3 regions of the Leptolyngbya sp. NIES-2104 genome follow, and region 3 is predicted to be linked to each of the others. Evidence: predicted binding sites of a transcription regulator. Region 3 holds the regulator's gene; each other region holds the start of a gene.
What was found. Region 3 encodes NtcA, which controls nitrogen genes in cyanobacteria. Its sites were predicted from a motif close to TTTGTANNNNNNNNTACAAA; they were not measured.
Positions count from the first base shown of each region.

Region 1: the regulator NtcA is predicted to act here: its motif matches at 2,687-2,706, upstream of glnA (type I glutamate--ammonia ligase).
Region 2: the regulator NtcA is predicted to act here: its motif matches at 2,453-2,472, upstream of NIES2104_RS02235 (DUF3155 domain-containing protein).

Region 1 covers NZ_BBWW01000001.1:1,472,495-1,476,531, reverse strand. The annotation lists gene def (peptide deformylase) at 1-163, opposite strand, end outside; gene NIES2104_RS06755 (ABC transporter permease) at 313-1,212, shown strand; gene NIES2104_RS06750 (hypothetical protein) at 1,215-1,595, opposite strand; gene apcB (allophycocyanin subunit beta) at 1,913-2,422, opposite strand; gene glnA (type I glutamate--ammonia ligase) at 2,840-4,037, shown strand, end outside.
Region 2 covers NZ_BBWW01000001.1:454,434-458,470, forward strand. The annotation lists gene NIES2104_RS02225 (S-layer homology domain-containing protein) at 1-911, shown strand, start outside; gene NIES2104_RS02230 (GAF domain-containing sensor histidine kinase) at 973-2,208, opposite strand; gene NIES2104_RS02235 (DUF3155 domain-containing protein) at 2,507-2,821, shown strand; gene NIES2104_RS02240 (cofactor assembly of complex C subunit B) at 2,984-3,505, opposite strand; gene NIES2104_RS02245 (PadR family transcriptional regulator) at 3,562-3,954, opposite strand.
Region 3 covers NZ_BBWW01000001.1:2,289,750-2,293,786, reverse strand. The annotation lists gene NIES2104_RS10565 (PHP domain-containing protein) at 1-651, shown strand, start outside; gene NIES2104_RS10560 (YdeI family protein) at 860-1,450, opposite strand; gene ntcA (global nitrogen regulator NtcA) at 1,774-2,445, shown strand; gene NIES2104_RS10550 (DUF3084 domain-containing protein) at 2,563-3,957, shown strand; gene NIES2104_RS10545 (pre-16S rRNA-processing nuclease YqgF) at 3,986-4,037, shown strand, end outside.

The DNA of each region.
Region 1 (4,037 bases), 820 kb from region 3:
CGCTGTACATCGTTTGCAGCATTTGACGGGCGATTTCGCGCACTTCATCATCCACCTTCGCCACTCGTTTCGCAGGCTGACGCAAGACGCGATCGCCCATGTGGTGCATTTTTAAGGGCGGATTTTCTAACTTTTTCTTCTCAACCAGAACTACAGAAGACATGGGATGGTTCACCTAAAAATGGAGATAGAAGGTCGGACTGATTCCGTGTTAGCTCTATTTTAGCGAATCCGGGACGAATTCAGTGGAAGCTTCGGATGCTGGTTTTGAATTCGGATGCTACAAGGGTTTCGCGCATTGAGGGAGAAAAGATGGTTCGGTTCTTCACGAAATTGGATTATTTGTTTCGCGAAACGTTACTCGGATTGTGGCGTGGAGGTTGGATGAATTGGGCAGCGGTGAGTATGGTGACGGTGCTGCTGTTTCTATTCGGAGTGAGTCTACAGGCTTCTTGGCAGTTGGAGAGCTTGCTGACTCAGTTTGGGAGTCAGTTGGAAGTGTCGGCTTATCTTGAAACGGGGGTGTCAGCGGATGTTTTGCGATCGGTTGTCGAACGATTGCCGGAAGTTGCATCGGTGCAAGATGTTTCTAAAGAGCAAGCTTGGAGCAATTTGGTTCAAGAACTCGGTTTGTCGAACCTTAGAGACGCAACGCAGCAATTAGAGGGAAATCCATTAGTAGATGAATTGAAAGTAAAAGCGCGATCGTCTGAGTCTGTGCCGACTTTGGCAGAGAAGCTGAAAAAAATTCGGGGAGTCGAAGAAGTTCAGTATGTTGGCGAAGCGGTTCAGCGGATTGCTCAGTTGAATAAAGGATTTAACTGGATGAGTACCGCAACGATCGCAGTATTAACCGGAACCGCGATCGCGGTCATTAATACAACAATTCGATTTATCGTTTTGGCAAGACGAAAAGAAATTGAAATTATGCAGCTTGTCGGAGCTACTCGAAGCTGGATTTATTTGCCGTTTCTAACTCAAGGAGTGGCGTTTGGCGTGCTGGGAGCGGCGATCGCGTTTTCTCTCATTCAGGCGATTCAAAAATTTATCCGCCATCAACTGAGCGGACAAGCAGAATTTGTGCAATTTCTCACCACTGCCACATCGCATTCGATTAATTTACTAGCGCTGCCCTTGATTCTGTTGGCGTTTGGCGGAATGGTTGGATTGGTGGGAAGTGTATTAGCTGTGAGACGATTTGCCAAGATTTGAGCTTATCCGATCGAAACTGTTCTCAACTGATGACAGGCTTTTAGTCCGAGTGAGGGATTCGATCGATAGTTATCGGTCGGACTCCACACGCTCAATTGTCGCTCTGCTGAAATGAAATACAGATAAGCCGCTGTTGGGTCATATTTCAGCCCGACTTTTAGGTTTGAGAAATCATCTTCGCAAATCTCAAAGCCAAATCGCACGACGACCTGAGCGACTAAGCATTCTGGCGTATCTTGCGTTTCACCGAGTGCGTCGCGTTCTTGCCAAAACGTATCGAGAAATGATTCCAAAATCGGCAGCATTTTCTCAGGCGCACCGTTACGGCTGGCGTAAACGATCGCAGGATTGCCTTCAACGACAATGTGACAGGGAGTAGGCATAAAGAAGTTGCACACTCAAGATCACCTTTTAGCATAAGCTGTCTGCTGTGATCTTGGTCTTACCTTCGCCATTTTCGAGAAATCTACGGTTCTGGAGCTTGTTCTAAGCTTTGCAAAATGTTGATATAGAAATCGTCACATTCTTCCTATGTCCTCTCTTCGCCCCGTTTCGGCTCAATCTGCTGATTTATCCCGCTGCAAAATTGTAGAGTCGCAAAGAGCACTGCAATGGAGTGAGACGATCCATCGAATTCAAGCCTAATAGAAATGGGCAGAGAATTTTGGTTCTCTGCCCATTTCACACAAATTCAAACGCTTTAGATGTCTTTCTCGCCCAATTCTCGCGACATGTAATCAAACGGCTGATCTAGGAACCGCGTATCGGAAATCCCAGCCGCTGCCACCTGTGCCTTCACAATGTCCTTCATGATTTGAATCCCGCGCACCGTCGGACCACAAGGAACGCCCAACGAATTGTACGTTTCCCGCAATCCTTCCAGAACGCGCTCATCTAAAACATCGTTATCGCCTGCCACCAGCGCATAAGTCGCATAGCGCAAGTAATAATCCATATCGCGCAAGCAAGCTGCATAGCGACGAGTTGTATACGCATTTCCGCCCGGACGAATTAACTCTGGATTTTCGTCAAACAATTGCGATCCTGCTTGGCGTACGATTCCAGCCGCGTCCGAATTGATAAGCGCAGCCGCCTGAACGCGAGCCATTCCGGTATCAAAATAAGATTTCAGGCTATCGATCGCATTGCGATCTAAATATCGCCCTGTAATGTCGTAGTTTCTAATCAGGCTTGTCACTGCGTCCCGCATGAAAGTCTTCTCCCAAAATTGGCTCAATTTGAGTTTCGCCGAATTCCCAACCACAGCAAGCTTTAAGGAATCCGCATCGTTAAAAGATTTAAGCTCAGTTTACCACGATGGTTTGAGCCTAAGTTGAACCGTACCCCGGACGTAACCGCTAAATGAGACAAACGTTACAAATTTTAATCGGGGCGCAACGATCGCATACGTAAATCTCTGTCGGTAACATTTTTGATCGTTAATCAATACTTAATTCTGCTGAACTGATTCGATTTTGTAGCGTCCTATACAAAACTGCGTGAAACGTCTCCATACCATGATTCAGAACAGATTGTGGTGAGCGATCGACGTGAGCCTTCACGAGCGATCCAACCCGCAACAGGCGCTCAGCGTTGAGCAAGTTACGCGACTTACTAGGAGTACTTCATGGCGACCCCACAAGAGATCTTGGCAAAGATCAATGATGAAGGGATTGAGTTAATCGATCTTAAATTCATTGACACGCCAGGAATTTGGCAACACCTTACCCTGCACAGAAGCCAAATTGACGAAAGCAGCTTTACCGATGGCGTTCCATTTGATGGATCGAGTATTCGGGGTTGGAAATCGATCAATGAGTCGGATATGTCGATGGTTCCTGATCCGGACACGGCTTGGATCGATCCGTTCATGGAACACAAAACGCTGAGCATGATTTGCTCGATCAAAGAGCCGCGTACCGGACAGCCTTACAGCCGCGACCCGCGATCGATTGCCCAAAAAGCGATCGACTACCTGAAAACGACTGGTTTGGGCGACACCGCGTTCTTCGGTCCTGAAGCTGAGTTCTTCATTTTCGATGATGTCCGCTACGACCAAAACCAGCACGAAGGCTACTACCACGTAGACAGCGCTGAAGGGATTTGGAACTCTGGTCGTCAAGAACCGGGCGGAAACTTGGGATACAAGCCCCGGAACAAAGAAGGCTACTTCCCGGTTGCGCCGACCGACACCTCGCAAGATATGCGATCGGAAATGCTCTTGACGATGGCGAAATGTGGAGTCCCGATCGAGAAACATCACCATGAAGTGGCAACGGGCGGACAGTGCGAACTCGGTTTCCGTTTTGGAACACTGGTGGAGGCGGCGGACTGGTTGATGACCTACAAGTATGTGATCAAAAACGTCGGTCGTAAATACGGTAAATCGATCACGTTCATGCCGAAACCTGTCTTTGGTGACAATGGTTCTGGGATGCACTGTCACCAGTCGATTTGGAACAATGGCGAACCGACCTTTGCAGGCGACGGATACGCTGGATTGAGCCAAAACGCACTTTGGTACATTGGTGGAATTCTGAAACACGCGCCTTCGTTGCTGGCGTTCACCAACCCGACCACAAACTCTTACAAGCGCTTGGTTCCTGGATTTGAAGCTCCGGTGAACTTGGCATACTCGCAAGGGAATCGATCGGCATCGGTGCGGATTCCGCTGTCTGGAGCCAACCCGAAAGCAAAACGCTTAGAGTTCCGCTGCCCGGATGCAACCTCGAACCCCTACTTGGCGTTTGCAGCAATGCTCTGTGCAGGTATTGACGGCATCAAGAACCAGATCGATCCGGGTTCGCCGTTAGACGTAGACATCT
Region 2 (4,037 bases), 1.8 Mb from region 3:
CGATTCAAAATGCTTACGCGACTGGATTCCTCGCTGGATTTCCTGGCGGAACATTTCGCCCGAATGACAACATTCCTCGCGCTCAAGCATTAGTTTCTCTGTCGAATGGTTTGAGATACACCGCTTCTCAACCTGCGGACACCGTACTTCAGGTTTACTCTGATGCTGCCAGCATTCCGAACTTTGCTCGGAACAGTATCGCTGCTGCAACCGAACGCCGGATCGTCGTGAACTACCCGGATGTTCAAACGCTCAATCCGAACCAGGTCGCAACTCGTGCGGATGTCGCTGCGTTTGTCTATCAATCCCTGGTCAGCACTGGACAAGTTGCCGCGATTCAATCGCCATTCATCGTCGGTCAGGCTCCAACCCAACCGCAAGCGATTAACATTCCGGCAGGAACCGCGATTCCACTTCGGTACGATCGAGCCGACCGAATCCTCCTTGCGAAGAACGAACCGCAACCCACTCCTATCACATTGACGGTTGCTCAAAACATCGTGACTTCTGACGGTACGGTTCTGATTCCTGCTGGCGCTCAAGTTGCCGGTCAGTTGACCGTAGCTCAAGGCGCAGCACAGTTCACCGCTTCTCAGTTGGTCTTGGCAAACGGTCAGCAAGTCGCGATCGCGGCAACTTCTGATCCGATCACGACGACTGAAACCGTTCGTCGCGGTGCGAATACTGGCACGATCCTTAAAGATGCTGCTCTAGGTAGCGCTGCGGCTGCGGGTGTTGCTGCTGTAACGGGCGATCGGAATATCCGAGCAGGTGAAGTTCTGATTGGAACGGGTGTCGGTGCGTTGGCTGGATTGATCTTCGGTGGCGATCGAGTTGATTTAATCTCGATTCGTCCAAATACAGATCTGAATGTCCGCCTCACCAATACGCTGACTTTACCGCGTAATTAGACTTACCCCTCACCCCAGCCTTCTCCCTAGGGAGAAGGGGCTAGGGGATGAGGGCGACAATCTATGCCTTTACCATCAACAATTCCACTAGAAAACTTGTCCCCTGTTTCGGGGGTTGGTCATCTTCAGTGATCCAACCCTCGTTTTTTAATGGGCTAAACACTTGAATCGAGCCGTGCATCTGTTCGATTAACCGACGTGCGATCGCTAACCCCAACCCCGTTCCCGGAATATCCCCTTTCGCCTGCGCTCCTCGATAGTGCCGCTCAAATAATCGCTCTAAATCTTCTGGCGGAATTCCATATCCCGTGTCCGTAATCCAGATACGGACGCGATCGCCGTGTTCTCTCGCTCTGATATGCACTTCTCCGCCTGATGGCGTATATTTGAGCGCGTTATCAATCAAATTACTTAATACTTCTCTCACCGCGCCAGGATTGGCGGAAACAAGCGGAAGAAAATTCGGAATTTCTGTCTTAATTAAAAGCCCTTTTTCTTGAGCGATCGCTTCAGCCGTTTCTATCAGCGGCAGCAAAATTTCACTCACCGAACACGGCATTAATTCTAGATTTGAAGTGGTCAGAACGCCTGCGGGCAAAAGTGGAATCGGACGACCGACTAAAGAAGCGTCTTCCGCTAAAACATCGACGGAATCAAGATCGATCGCTTCGTCAAATTGCTGTAAGAGTTCCTGTAATCGATCGCTTTCCCGCAAAATACTTCCAGCGATTTCTCGATTTGGATCGCCCGCCTGTAATTTTTTAACTAATAATTTTCCAAACGTTCGTAAAGCCGTTAGCGGACTTTTTAACTGATGCAATAAATTATCTAAAACGTCGTGCTGCTGAGATTGTCTCGATCGATGTTGCTGTTGAGATTGATCGAGCCATTGAGCACGTTGATCCATTACACACGCCAGCGACAACGTATCCGCGATTCGTTCGACCTGCGATCGCTCCCAAGTCGTCCAGGGTCGATCGTCGCGCTCAGTCACTAATAGCCCGAACACTAATTCTTCGTGAATCAGCGGCAAAACTAACTGTCTCGGTTGAGTAATCCCCGTTGCTGGGATCGCGTCAATTTCGGGAGAATCGGCGGCAGCGGGAAGGGCGAGACGGCTCGATCGCTCTAATGCCACAGCGTTATCTGGATAAGCCGCGATCGGCATCAAACGGGCTTGAGAACTCTCAACTAATTCTTCCGTTAGATAGATTACGCTGAGTGATGCCCCCATCGCTTGTGTCAATAACGCAATTTGCGATCGACATAACTCAATGAATTCGGAACTTGTAGGCATCAGCATCTGTTTTCTGGCAGATTTTGTGAAAAAAAGAGTTGACGATAAGTAATTTTTCTTATTAATTTAATAGATAGCTCTGATCCCCAACACTTTTACCTCTAGTTTTCTTAATTTCCACGAGTGTCAGTACTCGTACTCTAGGTTACATAGCAAGAATCTAGACAAATAAAATTAAGAAATTGTATAGATGCGTTAAGAGAAGTTGAAGTCTAGGGCTGGAACTGATATATTTTCGACGGGTTTTGTAACGAACATTACAACTTTCGGTAGTTTGGAACCTAAGGAGGTAAAGGGTTTGGCAAGGAGACGTAAGCGGAAAAGTCGGAGACGGCAGGAAGGAAGACGAATCTTAGAGAGCGTCCCTCAGTTTAGCATTGAGTGTGGCGAAGATAAGCCCGTCACTGCCGCACGCAAGTTCATCCACGCTGAGGGCATTGTGCCGCCCGCGCTGTTACTGGTTAAGAGAAACGAGCATACCACGGATCGTTACTTCTGGGCTGAAAAAGGACTGTTTGGCGCTCAATACGTCGAAGAAAACCATTTCTTATTCCCCAGTCTGAGAACCTCTGAAGATGAAGTCGATGTTGCTGTTCCGTCCCGGAGCCGCTAAGCATCGTTTCTAAAACGGCTCACGTTCACCAGTCGCTGGCTCTGGAATGCGAGTGCAACTGTAACCGCCTTGGGTTACGGGTTCAATTGAGTTAGGCGATACATCCCAGCATTCACCTAAGTTAAAAGCTCCCTTCAACGCAACGAAGGGAGCTTTTACGTTTTATTCCGCTTTCAATTCTAACGATCGCTGTAACTCTGCCAGTTCATCCCGATGCGCCTTTACAGTAATCACACTTTGAGACGTATCCGAACCTGGCTCAACCTTCAGCGAAACTTGCTCAACGCGACCTGCGCCTTTCCAGTAAAAGGCTCCCGCCAGTGGAGACAGGAGCAATAATCCAAACCAAAAATTTGATCCATCGGGCAGCACCATCGAGAGAACGAGCACAAGGCACAATACACCGATCGAGGCAAGAAACGACAGAAACACCGCCAGAAACACACTAGGGCGAACTTCGCCTTCAAATGTCACCTGGTTCAACGTGGCATCGATTGCCGCCACTCGATACGATCGCTGCCCGAAATAGGCACGGAGCTGAGTGAGCAAAGAATCTTCGGACTGGTCAGACAGCAAGCGCACCTCCTGAGTTCGATCTTTGATTGAGGCGCGAATGAAGAAAAACAGCCCAATCATTAATAGAACCGTGAGGAGAAGCGTTGAGGCAATTACAGGCTGAATCATGGCGCAACAAAGAAGAATCTCAATTACACCACTTTAAACAACAACGGGATCATTGTTTATTTCTCAGCACCGCTGACCTGGGGAATTCCTGAATTTTCTTTGGCAGTTTCGCGTTTTACGGCGTACTCGTGCCAAAGGCGAGCGAGATCCTGTGCTTGCGGCATGACTTCAGATTTAATCTGATACATCCGGCGAGGGCGACCGCGACCTTCGACTTTTTTCCAGTAGCCTGTCACCATTTCTTCATCTTCAAGAAACTTCAGGGCACTGTAAAGCACAGTATCGGATAGGCGGTAGAGTGGGTATTCTGTTTCAAGTAGCTGAATTAGCTCGGTTCCGTAAGAATCTCCCCGTAAGAGCACGGCGAGAACGTAGCAGACCGCCAATTCCTTATTGAGATAAAAGGGTGGCGGATCTTTGAAAAATTGATAAATGTCCTCAAATTTCATCTGTCTGATTCCAGGCATTATGAGAAATAACTTGCTTGAGAAAGCGATGCAATATCGACAACTCAGCATGTGCTTATTTAGAT
Region 3 (4,037 bases):
GCGCAGGATGCGGTAGCGCTACGACAGGTTTTCGCTTCACTGACGGCTGAAAGTTGCCCGCTCACCTACAATTTCCATATGCACACAACGCACTCGGACGGGCAGCTACACCCCGAAGCGTTAGCGCAACAAGCGATCGATTTATCGCTCAAAGGATTCGCAATCACGGATCACCATCAGATCAGCGGATACCGTACCGCACAGAGCTACATGCAGGCGCAATCCGGGACAGATTTACCGCATCTCTGGACGGGCACTGAAATTACATCTCGACTGCTCGAAACTGAGGTGCACATTCTAGGATTTGCGTTTGACCCAGATCATTGTGCGATCGCGTCTTATCTTCAAGGGTCGGCTCCTCAAGGCGATCGTGCTCAGGCAGCGCGAGTGATTCGAGCAATTCATCAAGCAGGCGGGCTTGCGGTGTTGGCGCATCCGGCTCGATATCGTCGATCGGCGAATGAGTTGATTCCAGCCGCTGCGATGGTCGGAATTGATGGGGTGGAAACGTTTTACGCCTACAACAATCCGAAGCCCTGGATGCCCAGCCCGAAAGAAACGACGCGGGTGACAGAGTTAAAGACAGAGCTTGGATTGCTCAGTTCTTGTGGAACCGATACGCATGGCATGAGCTTGTTACAGCGGCTTTAGAGGGTGTTTGAAAAGTATAAAAAGTCTTTTCGCTCTCGTTTGCCTCCCGCCCTGAAATGAATTTCGGGCTAACCGACGAAAGTCTACTGAAGTAGACTGGGAGCCAGTTTCAGTCTCTTAGTCCTTTTCAAAGAACTTTCGCCGATTAGCCCGAAATTCTATTTCAGGGCGGGACGTTGCGACAAACAAGAACTTTTCAAACGTCCTCTTAAGGAGTTCGATCGAGGGGCGATCGATTCTGAGCAACAGCGATGATCGTCTTTTCGATTCGGTTCTGTCGTGTCTCAGATCGTTTCGCGCTCTCGATCCAATAGAGAATCACTTTCTTTGTCGAGTTGCTGAACGCCTCGAAATTTTGTTGTACGATCGCATTTTTTCCCAACGCTTCGATCAAATCTGGCGGTAAGATTAGCGCCTCGATCGCATCTAAAGAAGTCCAAGATCCATCGAGTTTTGCCGCTTCAATTTTTTTACTCCCCGCTTCGGTCATTAAGCCCTGTTCGATTAATTCGTCGATGTATTGCTTGTTCAATTTTGACCAAACACTTTTGGGTTTTCGAGGTGTAAAAATCTGCATATAGCGATCGTCATCGAGCGATTTCGCCTTACTGTCGATCCAGCCAAAACAAAGCGCTTCCTTTACAGCTTCAGGATATCGGACGCTCGGCTTACTGCTTTTCACTTTGTAGTAAATTAGCCAAATTCCGATCGCAGTTTCATGATTTTGTTGCAGCCAATTTCGCCAAGTGGCGCGGTCGATCACTTCTATTTTTTCTAGCTGGTCTTCAAATCTGGGCATGGTTGAAAATGCTGACTTTCTTACTTAGGAGAATTAACAATTCCTTAAGGGTTGCGTCTACATCCTGGTGGCTTTCACGGTATGATGTGTGGAAATTATTGCAGTTCTCAAAAAGAAGACCTCAATATTACTGAAAATAGCGCACCTGAACTCAGAAAATTTACGGAGATTTTCAAAATCAGAGCAAAAATGTAGCGCAGTGTACAAAAACCATTTGAGGACTCAGTTTTAGTGGTCTAAAGTCATCGATTGTTCACAAAGTGCACATCGCGTTACTGACTCGGTAAACTGCTCCAGTTTCACTCGATACGATAAGGAAAGAAATGGTAGTGACCAAGGATAGACCGCTCGCAACAATGTTTCGTCAGATCGGGGGAGGTGCGTATCCTCCTGTTATTGAGACGTTTGAACGCGGTAAGACAATCTTTTTTCCGGGTGATCCAGCGGAACGAGTCTATTTTCTCGTTAAGGGTGCGGTCAAACTCTCACGGGTCTACGAAGCAGGCGAAGAAATTACAGTAGCGCTGTTAAGAGAAAATAGCGTGTTCGGGGTGTTATCGCTGATTACCGGACAGCGTGCCGATCGCTTTTATCACGCGGTCGCATTTACCCCGGTTGAATTGCTTTCAGTGCCGATCGAACAAGTCGAAAAAGCTCTGAAAGAAAACCCAGAACTTTCGATGTTAATGCTCAAAGGCTTATCATCGCGGATTCTTCAGACCGAGATGATGATTGAAACCTTGGCACACCGAGACATGGGATCACGCCTGGTGAGTTTTCTTTTGATTCTGTGTCGTGATTTTGGTGTGCCGACGCAAGAAGGAATCATGATCGATTTGAAACTGTCGCATCAAGCGATCGCAGAAGCGATCGGATCAACTCGTGTAACGGTTACTCGATTATTGGGTGATTTGCGGCAAGACAAAATGATTTCGATTCACAAGAAAAAGATCACCGTTCACAATCCTGTAACGCTGAGTCAACAATTCACCTAATTCGCTTAAAATTCTTTCCTGAAGGACGCGCCCGAAGTTTAGAGGGAACAGGCATAATGAAAGGCGGGTCTAGAATTGCCTCAGACCGTTTTGGGTGGGGGATGACTTGGGAGTAGTATGTCCGATGTCGGGCTGATTTTAATTCTGGTGGTGCTGGTGTTGGGGGGAGCGATCGCGACAATTGGCGATCGTTTAGGAACCCGTGTGGGAAAAGCCCGCCTCAGTTTGTTCAATCTCCGCCCTAAGCAAACCGCTGTCGTCGTCACGATCTTAACCGGAACGCTAATTTCTGCTTCGACGCTGGGCGTGTTGCTGCTGGCGAGTAAGACCTTCCGGGAAATGCTGCTGAACTTCGGACGGATTCAGTCGGAATTGCGCGATCGAGGACGCGATTTAGAAAAAGTGTCGGCTGATTTGAAAGCGACTGATGCCCAGAAAGCTCAGGTCGAGAAGCAACTGACAGAAGCGCGATCGGAACGTGCTCAAGTCGAAGAACAGCTCAAACGAATTAATGCCAATTTGCAGACCTCGATTGATCGGCAACGGGAAACCAATGCTCAACTGCGAACGACGGAAGCTCAGCGCGATGCAACTCGTCGTCAATTAGAGACGGTTTCGGGTCAAGCTGAGAAGCTGCGGACTGAAATCGCTCAACTGCAATCCGAACAAGACAAATTGATTGAACAGCGCGATCAGGTGAAGACCCAGATTGCAGCGCGAGATGAAGAAATTGCAGAGCGGACACGAGTGATCGAACAGCGCGATCGCGAAATTAGTGAACGCGATCGCGTGATTGCAGAACGTGGAGAAAATCTGAAACGATTGGAATCACAACGTGCCGCGCTGACTGAGGCGCTCCAGCAATTCGGGCGAGATGTGCAACTGGTTCGGAGCGGTGATTTAGCGATCTATCGCACACAAGTCTTATCTTCTGCGGTTGTGCGTGTGGTCGAACCCGGAGGCGCAAGAGCAGCGGTTGATCAACTGTTACAGTATGCGAATCGGGCGGCAATTCAATCGCTACAACCGGGGCGAAATGATCAAGTTGTCCAAATTCCGATCGCAGAAGTGGAAGGCTTGATTCGGCAGATTAGTGACGGTCAGGATTATCTGGTTCGTGTGCAAGCCCGCGCCAACTATGTGAAGGGCGAAAATAGCGCGGTGTTTGTTTATGTCAATGCGGTTCCGAATCGGGTGGTATTTCTCGAAGGAGATACGATCGCATCGCAAACGATTGATCCGTCGAAACTCTCGTCTCAGGACTTTCAGAAATCGATTCAGGACTTGTTCGCGGCTTCTAATTCCCGCGCTCGTGTCGCTGGGGTTTTAAACGACAACATCGAAATCGAGAAGCTGTTAACGCTTGGACCTTTTATTGAACAGTTGCGACGTTATCCGACTGCGATCGAGATTAGGGCGGTCGCATCACAAGTGACTTACACAGCAGGACCTCTAAAAATAGAATTAGTGGCGGTGCAGAACGGGCAAGTGATTTTAAGAGCATCCAGTTAACGAACTTTTTTGAGAGTAGAGGCGCATCATGGCGGAACAGCCAGTGATTTTGGGATTTGATCCAGGGCGGCAAAAGTGCG